DNA from 4 places in the Calditerricola yamamurae genome. Region 4 is predicted to be linked to each of the others. Evidence: riboswitches for the same ligand, from Rfam matches in the RefSeq annotation. Region 4 holds a riboswitch; each other region holds the start of a gene.

Region 1 (3,629 bases), on a different contig from region 4:
CGCCACCGCCGCGCGGCCCGTCGGGATGGCCGTGGATGCCACCGCCGGCGTTGACCACGTGGTCAAGGCCGAAGTCGGCCAGCAGGCGCGGCACCATGCCCGGGTGAATGCCCGCCGACGGCACCGGGAACGCCGGGGCCAGGCCGGCGAAGGGCTCGACGAGACGGTCGCGCAGGGCAAAGGCTTCCGCCGCGGCGAGGGAAACGGTGCCGTAGGGCGCCGGGAACAGCACCAGGTCCGCCCCGGCCAGGCGCATGAGCATGCCCAGCACAATCGGCGCCGCGATACCATGGTGCGGTGAGGCGTACAGGGCCCCGGACAAGGCCGGATGGGCGAGAATCGGAACGGTGATCTCCGGGTCCTCGCGCAAGCGCTGCAGGATGTCGTACCCGTACGGCAACACGTTCAGCAACAGGGCTGTGGCCCCCTGCCGCACGGCCTCCCGCGCCCGGTCCACCATCTCGTCAACCGGGCCGGTCAGGTTGACGGCGTATAGCACGCGGCGGCCGGTCTTCGCCTCATGGGCGTCAAGCACTTCGCGAAAGAGCGCGATGCGCTCGAAAAAGGGCGCCCGGTCGTCGACAAAGAAGATCTCATCGTCCTTCACCAGGTCGACGCCGCCCTCCACCTGGGCGACAAACTGCGCATGCAGTTCGGCGAGGGGCAGGCCGATGCACGATTTGAAGATGCTCATGAGGAGCGGCCGGTCCCATACCCCAAGCCGCTGACGCACGCCCTTGATCCCCAGCCGCGGGCCGGGAAAGGCACGCACGAAGGTATCGGGCAATTTGAGGTCGACAAGGCGAATGCGCCCGTCCATCGACAGCTTGCCGAACACCGTCGTGAGCAACGACGGGATGTCCGCGCGCAGGTTCCGCACCGGGTAGCCGATCGCCAGATGGGCCACCCGCGAGCCGTCGGCGGCCACCTGACCGCGGCGGATGTCCATTACCACGCCCTTGTATGGCTCCAGTTCCGCGCGACGGGCGGCGGGAAGGTCCGTCCAGGTACCCACCGTGAGCCCCATGGCGATCGACTCGGCCTTTCGGGACAGGTCGCCGTCATCCGGCACCTGATAGATGGCCACAACCCACTCGTTCGTCATGGTCCTTACCCCGCTTCGCGACGATGATGAAAAACGAAAACGCCTCTCCCGTATCCGAGAGAGGCGCGCAACGCGTTGACGTTCCGCGGCTCTCATCTCTCGGAAAACGGGTTGTCCCGTCTTCCGCAGGAGTTAGCACCGTGCACGCCATAGCGGGCGCGCCGGTTGCCGGGCTTCATCGGGCCAGTCCCTCCGCCTGCTCTGGATGAGATCCGGGCTTTCCTGCTTGCGTATTCGATTGATTCAAAAAGTACTAAAGGATCGGCCTCTTGTCAAGAGAGGAAAGGCTCTACGCTAAAAAGTGTGGGATCTAAGAGGAAAAGGCGGTCGACGAGCCAAGGGATAGTTAGGCACATCACATCCCGAAGGAGGCTCGCGACCGCCTATGAACAAGCTTACCGCAGAAATGTTCGGCTTACAATCGTGGATTGTTTACCGTATCGTGCATCAATCCGATGGTATTCACATCTACGCCGGTCGGCCGCGTAAGGAAGCGCGGTGTCCGGATTGTGGACAGCTGACACGCCGCGTCTACGATCGTGCGCGCGAATGGAAACGGAAGCTGCACACCTGGTGCAACGAGAAACCGGTTTACCTCTGGGTACGTCCCCGGCGCTTCCAGTGCACGGCCTGTCGAAAAGTGTTCACCGAACGCTTTCCTGGTATTCGCCCCTGGGCACGCAGGACCGAACGGGCCGAAGCCCTTTTGCTCCAGCGCCTGAAAGCGGGCAGTTTCCGTCGTGCCGCCCAGGAAAGCGGAACAAGCAGCAGCACCTTGCGCCGTCTGCTCCTTCGGTACGTAGACCAGCAGGTAAATCTCGAGGAAGCCCTCCGGGATGTCGATGCCTTCGTGCTTAGCATTGATGAACACAGCTATCGTGGCCGTGACATGATGGTTACGGTCACATGCGTGTGGCCAAAACGGTGCCTTTTGGCCATCTTGCCGGATGACCGCATGAAAACACTGGAGCGCTTTTTGCGCCAGCTGCCGGAGACGGTTCGTCGGCGGATTCGGGCCGTGTGCATCGACCTGAAGGATGCTTGGCGCCATGCCGTGAAGCGCGCTTTGCCCGGCGCTGTCATCGTGGCGGATCCGTTTCACGTCATCCAGGACGCGAATCGGCGGGTTGACGAAGCACGGCTTGTGGAACAGCAGGTGACCGGGGTACGCCTGCCTCGATGGCCGCTTTTGAAGAACGAGGACGACCTCACCGAACGCCAAGCTGCCCAGCTTGCCGCCATTCGGAAGCATCACAAGAACGTGGCCCACTTTCACTGGGTCAAAGAGCAGCTGCGAGACGTTTACCGTGCTTCCAATCGAGACGAAGCCGCAGCCATCCTGGACCGCGTGATCTTTGAGGCCCAGTCGGCAAGCGATGCCGCGCTCCTGCAGTGGGGACGCACGCTCCGCCGCTGGCGCGAGGCGATTCTGGCTTACCACACCTGGCGTGTTTCGAACGGCTACACGGAAGGCGTGCACACCAAGATCAAGCTGCTCAAACGAATCAGCTACGGGTTCCGCAACCGCGAAATCTATGTGCGGAAGATGCTCCTCGCTTTTATACCCTTGGCTTGGTTGACCTCCCATCCACAGTTATTGACTTAGAGCCGAGAGGAAACAAAACAAGGCGGGCGCCCCCGCGCATGCCGTCCACCTTGTTGTCTCCGAACCTGCTCTCCCGCAGGTGGGTGTCCGCACGCTGGCTTCCGCTGTCCACTCGAAGGCGGCATAGCGTCCACCAGCGGATGTAAGACTCCCTTTGTCATGGCTGTGGTTCGAGACACACAATGGTGTGACGCACATCGCAGGAAGCGCCTTGTGCGTGTTACTAGTATGGCACGGAGAACGGCTGCGCGTCAAGGATAAATGTGCGTTTTGGGCCATATGCCGGCCGGTTTTCGGCCGTCCCCACCGGTGGGGGTATTTGGTACACTGAGAGGGAAACCAAGTGAGGTGACCGACCGTGCACGTGTTTCGGGTAGACAAACGCCTGGGCATTGAAGTGCCGGCCCTCGAAAAGCCGTGGGCCGCCTACACCCGAGAAGAGCGCGAGGCCATTCTTGAAAAGTGGGAACGCATTCGCGGTACCATTCCCGACCGCATCAAGGAGCTGGAAGCCAAAATCGAGGCCTTGCAGGCGCAGCTTCACGCAGCCGACCGGGAAGAGGAGATCGACCGCCTGTGGGCGGCGGTGTGCGACTACGCCAGCCGCATCAACGATCTGAACAACTGGTACCGTACCCAGCCCGACGTCGAACCGGACCCGGACATCGCCGCCGAACACCGCGAGCGGGAGAAATGATGCCGCGCCCGCCTAGGTCAGCATGTCCTGCCGGGTGAACACCCAGAACGCGGCAAGAAGTGCGGCTGCCCCCCAAACACCGAGCACGGCGAGGGAGAAGGGCAGGGTCATCCCCTCAATGGGCGGGGCGTTCCCCGCCAGGTAGTCCGTCAGCTGCAGGTTGACCACAAACAGGTATTTGGCCGTCTGCCACGAGGAGACCATCTCCGTCAGGATGACAC
Region 2 (3,629 bases), on a different contig from region 4:
GCGGCGCCGATCTTTTGCGCGGGAGTAACAACGTATAAGGCGTTGAAAGTTTGCAACGCCAAACCGGGTGACTGGGTTGCCATCTACGGCATTGGCGGTCTGGGCCACGTGGCCGTACAGTATGCCAAGGCCATGGGATACAATGTCATCGCCGTCGATCTGGTCGATGAGAAGCTGGAGCTCGCGAAAAAACTGGGTGCGGACGCAACCCTCAACGGGACGAAGGTCGATCCGGCGCAGGAGATTCAAACGCGGTTCGGCGGTGTGCAAGCGGCGATCAGCGTGGCGGTAACGAAGAAAGCGTTCACGCAGGCGTACCATTCCCTGAAGCGCGGCGGCACCCTGGTTGTGGTCGGCTTGCCGAATGACGAACTGCCGATTCCCATTTTTGACACGGTTCTCAACGGGGTCACGGTGAAAGGGTCGATTGTGGGAACGAGAAAGGACTTGCAAGAGGCCCTGGAATTCGCCGCCCAAGGAAAGGTGAAGGTCAACATCGAGACCCAGCCACTGGAAAAGATCAATGATGTGTTTGCGCGCATGGAAAAGGGGCAGATTCATGGTCGCGTTGTTCTCACCTTGGAGTGAGCGGAAACAACGGGAGAGACAACCGGGTGGAAAAACGCGGTCGGGGGAAGGCATCCCGGCCGCGTTTAAACGTTGAAAATGGGATGGAGGGATATGGAGGAAGAACATGTTTCGCGAACTCCTGCGTTTTCCGATCGTCCAGGCCCCGATGGCCGGCGGGGTCTCCACCCCTGCGCTTGTCGCTGCCGTGTCGCAGGCTGGTGGCCTGGGATTCCTCGCGGCCGGCTACAAAACCGCTGACGCCATGCGGGAAGAAATCCGGACGGTGCGGACGCTCACCGACGAACCGTTTGGAGTCAACCTCTTCGTTCCGAGCCGGGAGGATGTCGATTTCGAAGCCGTTTTGCAGTACCGGAACCGTTTGGAGGGCGAGGCGCGGCGGCGCGGTGTGGAGCTGGGGGAACCGGTGGCCGATGAGGACGACTGGGAGGCCAAACTTGAGGTGCTCCTGAAGGAACCGGTGCCGGTGGTGAGCTTTACCTTTGGCTGTCCGTCACCTGACGTGATCGACGCGCTGAAAAAGCGGGGCTCCTGTGTCGTGGTGACGGTTACCACCCCCCAGGAGGCCATCACCGCCCATCGTGCCGGTGCCGATGCGCTGTGCGTGCAGGGGGTGGAAGCCGGGGGACATCGGGCATCGTTCCGCAACCGGCTGTCCGCGGAAGAGGATTATCCGCTCCTCGTGTTGCTGCGCCTCGTACGGCAGGAGGTGCCGTTGCCTCTCCTCGCCGCCGGCGGCATTATGAACGGACGCGATGTGGCGGCGGTGTTGGCGGCGGGCGCGTGTGCGGCCCAGATGGGCACGGCATTTCTCCGGTGCCCGGAAAGCGGAGCCCATCCGGTTCACAAAGCGGCCCTCGTTGACCCGCGATTCACCTCGACGACGTTGACGCGCGCCTTTACCGGCAGGCGTGCCCGAGGATTGGTCAATCGCTTTATACGGGAACATGATGCGGCCGCACCGGCCGCATACCCCCACCTGCACCATCTCACCCAGCCCCTCCGAAGGGCGGCGGCGCAGGCCGGCGACCCGGAGGGCATGGCGCTGTGGGCGGGGCAAGGCTTTCGTTTGGCCCGCGAGATACCGGCCGCGGAACTCGTGCACCAGCTGATGGACGAGGCGCGCCAGGGGCTTGCGGAGGTGTCCCAAACGCTCTGCGGGCGTTCCGATGCGCCCAACGCGCACGGTTTCCGTTGACAAAGGGGGGACGTGCGCCCTATAATGAGCGTAACGTTGCGTCAATCCATAATCTTTCGCCTTCTTCAATCCGCAAGGAGAAGGCTCCTCTTATCGCGAGAGGCGGAGGGACTGGCCCGATGAAGCCCGGCAACCGGTGGGATCCAGCGGTAGCAGACTCCCACAACGGTGCCAATTCCTGCAGAATCCTGCGCGGATTCTGAGAGATGAGAGGGGCGTAATGCGGTTGAAACGCCCCTTCTCGATGGAGAAGGGGCGTTGCCCTTGATAGGGGGCCTGTGGCGCGCCGGCGCCCCGGGACATTTGACCACGAGGAGGAAGGAGCGCATGAGCATCGAGACGCAAACTGCCAATGCCCATCGTCTGGAAACCCTGGCCATCCACGCCGGCCAGCAGCCCGATCCGACGACGGGGGCCCGGGCCGTGCCGATCTACCAGACGACGTCGTACGTCTTCCGCGACACCGACCATGCCGCCAACCTGTTTGCCCTGAAGGAGTCCGGCAACATCTACACGCGGATCATGAACCCGACCAATGACGTGCTGGAGCAGCGCGTGGCGGCCCTGGAGGGCGGGGTAGGCGCCCTGGCGGTAGCCTCGGGGCAGGCGGCGGTCACCTACGCCATCCTGAACATCGCCCAGGCGGGAGACGAGATCGTCTCCGCCACCAGCCTCTACGGCGGGACGTACAATTTGTTTCACTACACGCTGCCCAAGTTCGGCGTGACGGTGAAGTTCGTCGACGCGCGGGACCCGGAAAACGTCCGCCGCGCCATCACCGGCCGCACCAAGGCGGTGTTCGCCGAGATGATCGGCAACCCCAGGCTGGACGTGCTGGATATCGAGGCCATCGCCGAGGTAGCCCATGCCCACGGCATTCCGCTTATCGTCGACAACACCGTGCCCACGCCGTTCCTGTGCCGGCCCTTTGACCACGGCGCCGACATCGTCGTCCATTCCGCGACGAAATTCATCGGCGGCCATGGCACGACCATCGCCGGGATCATCGTCGACAGCGGCAAGTTCGACTGGACCAACGGCAATTTCCCTGCCTTCACCGAGCCGGATCCCAGCTATCACGGGATGGTCTTGAGCGAGGCCTTCGGAAACATGGCCTACATCCTGAAGGCACGCGTCCAGCTCCTGCGCGACACGGGGGCGGCCCTTTCGCCCTTCAACGCCTTCCTCCTGCTGCAGGGCCTGGAGACACTCCATCTGCGCATGGAGCGGCACAGCGAAAACGCGCGGAAGGTGGCGGAGTTCTTGGCCGGCCATCCCTATGTGGAATGGGTCGACTACCCCGGTTTGCCGGACAGCCCGTATCACGAGCTGGCCAAGAAGTACCTGCCGCGCGGGCAGGGCGCCCTCGTTACCTTCGGGATTCGCGGAGGCCTGGAGGCGGGGAAGAAATTCATCAACAGCGTCAAGCTCCACTCCCACCTGGCCAACATCGGCGACGCCAAGTCGCTGGTGATCCACCCGGCCAGCACGACACACCAGCAGCTCACCCCCGAGGAACAGGCGCAAACTGGCGTGACGCCGGAGCTGGTGCGGCTGTCGGTGGGGCTGGAGCACATCGACGACATCCTCGAGGACCTCGACCAGGCGCTGCGGGCCAGCCAGCGGTGAAAACGGAGTGGAGGGAAGCGGCCGGAAAACCGGCTCCTTTAGCCTGGAAAAGCCTCCTCGGTTCCAACGCAGCCGAGGGGGCTTTCTGTGCCTGTTTCTCAGGGCTCGCGCGATGGCCACATGTGACCGCGGCCGGAACATGCCGGCCGTTTTTTGTGCGCTTCCGGTTGGGGATCACCGCGCAGGCTGAAGGGAGCGCAAGGGGTGTCGAACA
Region 3 (3,629 bases), 240 kb from region 4:
CTCGCCGCGCGGGCATACTAAACCATGAGGGTGTGTGGTGGATGCCATGCGGAGGGTCGGTGGATACGGGTGACGATCGCATTGTCCTTTTTGTCCGCCTTTTTTCTTGTTTCCGTGCTGGTGCCGCCCGTTCGTCGGTTGGCCGTTGCGCTGGGGTGGGTGGACCGTCCCGCTGGACGGAAGCGACATCGCGGCCCGATTCCCCTGAGCGGTGGATGGGCGCTGTTTTTGGCGGTCGGGATTGTCGCCGTCGCGTTCGGTCCGCCGCACCTGGCCCCCGTGCTGGTGGGCGGCGGACTTTTGCTCGTCCTCATCGGGCTCCTGGACGATGGGTACAAGGCGCGGCGGCGCGAGCTGCCCCCGCTGCCCAAGCTGATCGCGCAGGTGGCGGCGGCACTCGTGCCCTTCGTAGCCGGTGTGCGCGTCTATGGCGTGCGCGATGTCGTCGACGGCGGAATGATCCTGTTTCCCCTGTGGCTGTCGCTGCTGGCAACGATGCTGTGGGTGGTGGTCCTCATCAACATCATCAATTTCCTCGACGGTGCGGATGGGTTGGCCGCCGGTGTAACGGCCATTGCCGCCGCCAGCCTGACGGTGATCGCCCTGTTGAAAGGGCAGGCCACAACGGCTGTGCTGACGGCCGCCCTGATGGGCGCTTGCCTGGCGTTCCTGCGCTTCAACCTGCCGCCGGCGACGATCTTCATGGGCGACACCGGATCGGCGTTTTTGGGGTACTATTTGGCCGTCGTGGCGCTGGACGGGACGCTGAAAACCGTTACGTTTCTCTCGCTGGTGGCCATGCTGCTGGTTTTCGGAGTGCCGTTGTTTGACAGCGTACAGGTGATCCTGCGCCGCTTGCGGGAAGGGCGGCCCATTTACCAGGCCGACCGTTTCCATGTCCACCATCGCCTGCTGGCGTACGGCCTCACGCAGGCGCAGACGCTGGCCGTCTTGTACGGGGTGTCGGTTTTGCTGTCCGTGGTTTCCCTCCTCCTCTATTGGTGGGTGGTCGGGTAGTCCGAAGACGTGAGAAAATTGAGTTGACCTATCTGATTTCAGGGAGTAAGATAGGGGTAACGCCCGATGGAAATTGCATACGACCGGAACACATCCCCTTATCGAGAGAGGGGGAGGGACTGGCCCGATGAACCCTCGGCAACCGGCCCACACTTCCCGCGCGGTGAGCACGGTGCCAATTCCAGAAAAGGCGCGCGGCGGGCGCGCCTTTGAAGATAAGGAGAGAAAAGCGCGCCCTTTTCTCTTCGTTCAAAGGGGAGAAGGGCGCGTTGATTTTTCCGAGGAGGGTGAGGGCTCATGGCGTTTAAGTATCAATGGAAGTGGGCGGAGGACCCGTCCAAGCTGAACAAGGTGGAGCTCCTGAAGCTCAACCGCGATGGCCTCGACATTCTCGACGACATTGAGCGGCTGGCGGCGGCCGGGCACGAGGCGCTGACCGACGACGACCTGCAACTCCTGAAGTGGGCCGGGATCTACGCGCAACGGCCGAAGGAGGACGGCTTCTTCATGATGCGCATCCGCGTGCCGTCGGGCGTGCTCAACAGCCGGCAAGCGCGCGAGGTGGCCCGCATCAGTCGCGAATACGGACGCAGCCTGGTCGACGTGACGACGCGGCAGTGCTTCCAGCTGCACTGGGTGCGCATCGAAAACTGCCCCGAAATCTTCAAGCGCCTGGCCGAGGTGGGGCTCTATACCTATGAAGCCTGTGGCGACTGCCCGCGCAACATCGTCGGCAACCCGCTGGCCGGCATTGATCCCCACGAGCTGATCGACACGCGTCCCATCGTGGAAGCCGTGCAAAACGCGATCTGGATGAACCGCGAATTTTCGAACCTGCCGCGGAAGTACAAGATTTCGATATCGGCGAACATTTACAACGCAGCCCATGCCGAAATCAACGACTTGGCCTTCACCCCGGCGATGAAAATGATCGACGGGGAGGAAGTGGTTGGCTTCCACGTATGGGTGGGCGGCGGCCTGTCCTCCAAGCCGCACATGGCCCGGCAGCTCGACATGTTCGTGCGGCCGGAAGAGGTGGTCAAGGTCGCCGTTGGCGTCACCCGCGTGTTCCGCGACTACGGCTATCGGGAGAAGCGCCACCGCGCCCGCCTGAAGTTCCTCGTCGCCGACTGGGGGGTCGAGAAGTTCCAGGAAGTCCTCGAGGGCTACATCGGGAAGTTTCCCGGGCGGGGCGAGGACAAGATCGTCGGCTGGAACGCGGGCTACTTCACCGGCGTGCACCGGCAGAAGCAAGAGGGGCTGTACTACGTCGGCCTGTCGGTGCCGGTTGGCCGCATGAGTGCCGACGAGCTGGAAGGGTTGGCTGAGCTGGCCGACAAGTACGGCAATGGCTCGCTGCGCACGTGCAACACGCAGAACATTCTGATCACACACGTGCCGGAAAACAAGGTGGAGGCGCTGCTCGCCGAACCGCTCCTGAAGCGCATCACCCCGTTCCCGAAAACCTTCTCCGGCCATGCCGTTTCCTGCACGGGGATCGAGTTTTGCAACCTGGCCCTTACCGAAACCAAGGAGCGCATGCGCAAGATCGTCGCGTATCTCGACGAACGCATCCCTCTCGACGTGCCTATCCGCCTGCACATCAACGGCTGCCCCAACTCCTGCGGCCAGCAGCAGATCGCCGACATTGGCCTGCAGGGCGCGCTGGTGAAGACGCCGGAAGGGATGAAGGAGGCGTTCGACATCGCCATCGGCGGGAAGCTCGGGCCTGGGGCGACGTTCAACACCAAACTGAAAGGGCGGGTGCCGGCCGTGTACGTCCCCTACGTGCTGGAGGCGCTGATCGCGTTCTACCGCGACGAGCGCCGGAAGGGCGAGGACTTCCACGCTTTCGTCCGCCGTGTCGGCGTCGATGCGTTCCAGGCCAAGCTCGACGAAGTGCTGACCGAGACGGTGAGCGGCTAGCTTATCGGGATCGGAAAAACGGCGGGTCGGCATTTGGGCGGCTGGCCGCGTGCCGCTTGGGCTCGGCTCGCGAGTTCGGGAAAAGGTGGGAAGAAGATGGCGGAAGCGGGATGGTACTTGTATCGCCTGGAAGCGCGCCTGAACGACGGCCGGCTGGTGACGGTGGTCGTGGCGGCGGCGAACGAGGAAAAGGCGTTCCAGTACGCCGAAAGCCACCTGGAGCGTGACCTGGTCTTTCGCTCGCGCGTGGCGGAACTCTCGCTGGTAGAGAAGAAATCGCTGCACCCGGGCGTGGGATACGCCGTGGTAACCGCCGAGGTGTGACAGGGCGGGGAAGCGGTTGTTCGGGCTGTGATCGGTGGGGGATAAACGTGACTGGGATCGTGTGCAAGGGGCGGTTGTGCGTGAACCGCCCTTTTCGTTTGGGCTGCCTCACGGCCAATCCAGCCGCCGGTAGTCGTCGGGGATCAGCGCGAAGATCATGCGGTCAGCAGGTTCCCCGTTGGCGCCAGGGGCGCTACGGCGAAGCGTCCCCTCATAGACGAAACCTAGGCGTTCGGGGACGGCGCGGCTTTTCGCATTGCGCGGGTCGACGCGGATCTCGACGCGGTTGGCCTTGAGTCCCTCGAAGGCGAAACGGGTCAGCACCTGCACCGTTTCGGCGGCATGACCGCGCCCCGTCGCGG
Region 4 (3,629 bases):
GCCCGCGCCGCCTCAATGACGCCGGCATCCACCTCGCGAAGGGCCGTTTCCACCAACCGGGCATAGAAGGGTGCCGCACCGGCCACCAGCGAGAGGATGGCGGCCGTCGGGCCGAAGGAGGTGCCGAACAGCAAGCGGGAGACGGGCAACAACCACAGAATGAGGACGATGTAGGGCACAGAGCGGAACACGTTGACCACCGTGCCCAGCAGCTTGTTGATCCACGGCATCGGCACCAGGTGGCCCGGCGATGTGAGCACCAGCAGCACACCCAGGGGAATGCCGAGCAACACGGAAAAAAGCAGCGACACCCCCACCATGTACAGCGTCTCCCCGGTCGCCTGCAGCACCCCGTCCCAGTTTTGCACCACATGGGGAAACAGCTCGGCCAAGACGTTCATGCGCGCACCCCCCTTTCCGCCACCGGCGCAACCGCCGTCACGGTCACCCCCGCCGCCTTCCAGTAGTCGGTCACTGCTTGGATCTCCTCCGGCGTACCGGCCACGCGCACAACCAGCGCGCCGCGCACACCGTCCGGTCCTTCCGCGAGCGACCCCTCACACAGGCGGATGTCAGCCGCATAGCGGCGGATGGCCTCCTCGACCACCGGCGCCGTGACCCCGGCCAGGTCGAGGCGCAGGTACGCTTCCGCTGTCTCCGCAGCGGCACGGGGCGCCCTGACCCCAGAAGCTTGCGCGGCCACCGGTTTGCTCTCCTCGCTGAAGGCGCTAACATAGGCCCCCCGTTGTCCGGCACGCCCCTGCTGCAAAAAGCGGCGCGCCGTCTCCGTCTGCGGACGGGCCACCACCTCGGCCACCGGGCCCACTTCGACGATGCGTCCGCCTTCCATCACGGCGACGCGGTCACACACGGCCTGGATCACATCCATCTCGTGGGTCACCAGCACCACGGTGAGCCCAAAGCGGCGGTTGATGGACCGCAGCAGGTCGAGGATCTGGTCGGTCGTCTCCGGATCGAGGGCCGATGTGGCCTCGTCGCACAAAAGCACGTGGGGCCGGTTGGCCAGGGCCCGGGCAATGCCAACGCGCTGCTTCTGCCCGCCCGACAGCTGGGACGGATAGGCGTCGGCACGCTCGGTCAGGCCGACCAGTTCCACCAGCTCGTCGACGCGCTGGCGGATTTCGCGTTTCGGAACGCCGGCAATCTCCAGGGGCAGCGCGATGTTTTCGCGCACCGTCCTCGACCAGAGCAGGTGAAAGTGTTGGAATACCATGCCGATGCGCTGCCGCGCCCGCCGCAGCTCGCGTTCCGAAAGGGCCGTCAGTTCGACGCCGTCGACGACCACGCGCCCTGCCGTCGGCCGCTCGAGCAGGTTGATGATGCGCAGGAGCGTGCTCTTGCCGGCACCGGAACGGCCGATCAGGCCGAAAACCTCACCCTTTTGCACCGAAAGGTCGATGCCTTTTAGCACCTCCACGGTCTTGCCGCCCGTGGAGAAGGTTTTGCGAATGCCGTGCAGTTCAATCATCGTCGGCCTCCGTTAAAACCAATTAATCCGATCCGAATTTATGAAGATGCTTCACAAAAAAATCCTTTCTGAGAGACCTCAGAAAGGATTTGTTGCAAACGCAACGCCTCCTCTCTTATCTCTCAGAACGCCGCCTACGCAGCCGTTCTGCAGGAGTTGGCACCTTCCCGCTCCCCAAGGGGCAGCAGGGGTTGCCGGGCTTCATCGGGCCAGTCCCTCCGCCACTCTCGATAAGAGATGGCTGTTCGATGCCGGATTCAGTTGTCGAAAAAGAGTATAGTACAGGTTGACCTGCTTGTAAAGAGGGGGTTTTGATTTGCATAAATTACAGTTGTTTCAAGACCTCACGGTGCACTTCCAACGTGCGGTCGATGTCGGCATCGGTGTGGGCCGTGGAGACAAACATCCCCTCAAACTGCGACGGCGGGATGTACACGCCCCGTTCGAGCAGCAGGCGGAAATAGCGGGCAAAGCGCTGGGTGTCCGACGTGCGCGCGGTGGCGTAGTTGACAACCCGTTCGCCGGTGAAGAAGAAGCCGACGAGGGAGCCGACGCGGTTGATGCAATAGGGAATGCCGGCCTCTTCGGCGTTCTGGGCCATTCCCTCGGCCAGGCGCGCCGCCTTGCGCTCCAGCTCCTCGTAGATGCCGTCCTGACCCAGCTCGCGCAACGTGGTGACCCCGGCGGTCATCGCCAGTGGGTTGCCCGACAGGGTACCGGCCTGGTACACCGGGCCGTCGGGGGCCACGTGGCGCATGATCTCCTCCCGCCCGCCGTAAGCGCCGACGGGAAGGCCGCCACCGATAACCTTGCCCAGACAGGTAAGATCGGGCAGCACGCCGTACTTCCCCTGCGCCCCGCGATAGTCGACACGGAAGCCGGTGATCACCTCGTCGAAGATCAGCAGGGCCCCATACTGACGCGTGATCTCGCGCAAGCCTTCCAAAAAGCCGGGCTTCGGCGGCACGACACCCATGTTCCCGGCCACCGGCTCGACAATCACCGCAGCAATGTCATCCCCGTAGCGCTCGAAGGCCAATTTGACACTGTCAAGGTCGTTGTACGGACAGGTGATCGTGTTTCGGGCCACCGTCTCCGGCACGCCGGGGCTGTCGGGCAGTCCCAATGCCGCCATGCCCGAACCGGCTTTGATGAGCAGGCTGTCGGAGTGGCCATGGTAACTGCCCTCGAACTTGAGGATCTTGTTGCGTTTGGTGTAGCCGCGGGCCAGGCGCAGGGCGCTCATCGTCGCCTCGGTGCCGGAGTTGACCATGCGCACGACCTCGACGGAGGGCAGGGCCTCGACGAGCAGCCGGGCCATCTCCGTCTCGACCACTGTCGGCGTGCCGAAGCTGGTGCCGCGCGTCGCTGCCTCCTGGATCGCGCTTACCACCCGCGGGTGGGCGTGGCCGAGGATAAGCGCCCCCCATGACATGACGTAGTCGATGTACTCGTTGCCGTCCTCATCCCAGACACGGGCACCTTGCCCCCGCGCGATGAACATCGGCGTCATGCCGACGTTGCGAAAGGCGCGCACGGGGCTGTTGACGCCGCCGGGCATCAGCCGCTTCGCTTCTGCGTAAAGCGTTTCCGATCGGGTAAACCCGTTGTGCACCGCAGAGTCCTCCTTCGCTTCAAATTTCGTAAAGGGAAACGGGGCCAGCCGCTCGCACGGATCCGGGGATGGGCTGGCCCCGCCGACATCCAGGCCGGCCTTACCGTTCCGGCTTGGCCCGCAGGTACTGGATCGGCCAGTAGTCGATCTCCGCCCCCAGCTCCAGGGCGGCGTGCAGCGGCCAGTAGGGGTTGCGCAACAGCTCGCGACCCAGGAACACCAGGTCGGCCCGGCCGTTGGCCACGATCTCCTCGGCCTGCTTGGGCTCGGTGATCAGCCCCACGGCACCCGTGGGAATGTCCGCTTCGCGCCGGACCGTCTCGGCAAAGGGCACCTGGTAGCCGGGATGAACCGGCACGGTGACGCCAGGCACCACCCCGCCCGAGCTGACGTCGATGAGGTCAACCCCCCGCGCCTTGGCCATCTTGGCCACTTCTACCGTTTCCTCCAGGGTGACACCGCCCTCGGCGTAGTCAACGGCCGACAGGCGCAGGAAGAGGGGCTTGTCCGCCGGCCACTCGGCGC

The links. A riboswitch is a leader RNA that binds a small molecule or an ion and turns the genes downstream of it on or off. The one in region 4 is predicted to bind S-adenosylmethionine.
Region 1: another riboswitch for S-adenosylmethionine. It lies ahead of ACYQ0Z_RS10585 (2,3-diketo-5-methylthiopentyl-1-phosphate enolase); the one in region 4 lies ahead of ACYQ0Z_RS01785 (methionine ABC transporter ATP-binding protein).
Region 2: another riboswitch for S-adenosylmethionine. It lies ahead of ACYQ0Z_RS01110 (homocysteine synthase); the one in region 4 lies ahead of ACYQ0Z_RS01785 (methionine ABC transporter ATP-binding protein).
Region 3: another riboswitch for S-adenosylmethionine. It lies ahead of ACYQ0Z_RS02870 (nitrite/sulfite reductase); the one in region 4 lies ahead of ACYQ0Z_RS01785 (methionine ABC transporter ATP-binding protein).

What each region holds. Positions count from the first base shown of each region.
Region 1 covers NZ_BAAIFH010000006.1:853,761-857,389, forward strand. Annotated here, with positions in the region: gene ACYQ0Z_RS10585 (2,3-diketo-5-methylthiopentyl-1-phosphate enolase) at 1-1,105, opposite strand, end outside; SAM riboswitch class I at 1,195-1,317, opposite strand; gene ACYQ0Z_RS10590 (ISL3 family transposase) at 1,491-2,711, shown strand; RNA gene ssrS (6S RNA) at 2,738-2,920, opposite strand; gene ACYQ0Z_RS10600 (hypothetical protein) at 3,070-3,408, shown strand; gene ACYQ0Z_RS10605 (DUF2705 family protein) at 3,421-3,629, opposite strand, start outside.
Region 2 covers NZ_BAAIFH010000003.1:200,511-204,139, reverse strand. Annotated here, with positions in the region: gene adhP (alcohol dehydrogenase AdhP) at 1-588, shown strand, start outside; gene ACYQ0Z_RS01115 (NAD(P)H-dependent flavin oxidoreductase) at 695-1,786, shown strand; SAM riboswitch class I at 1,874-1,999, shown strand; gene ACYQ0Z_RS01110 (homocysteine synthase) at 2,114-3,415, shown strand.
Region 3 covers NZ_BAAIFH010000004.1:312,755-316,383, reverse strand. Annotated here, with positions in the region: gene ACYQ0Z_RS02875 (MraY family glycosyltransferase) at 70-1,017, shown strand; SAM riboswitch class I at 1,113-1,239, shown strand; gene ACYQ0Z_RS02870 (nitrite/sulfite reductase) at 1,315-2,943, shown strand; gene ACYQ0Z_RS02865 (DUF3906 family protein) at 3,040-3,267, shown strand; gene ACYQ0Z_RS02860 (GNAT family N-acetyltransferase) at 3,376-3,629, opposite strand, start outside.
Region 4 covers NZ_BAAIFH010000004.1:68,266-71,894, forward strand. Annotated here, with positions in the region: gene ACYQ0Z_RS01780 (methionine ABC transporter permease) at 1-401, opposite strand, end outside; gene ACYQ0Z_RS01785 (methionine ABC transporter ATP-binding protein) at 398-1,489, opposite strand; SAM riboswitch class I at 1,602-1,726, opposite strand; gene hemL (glutamate-1-semialdehyde 2,1-aminomutase) at 1,815-3,104, opposite strand; gene namA (NADPH dehydrogenase NamA) at 3,205-3,629, opposite strand, start outside.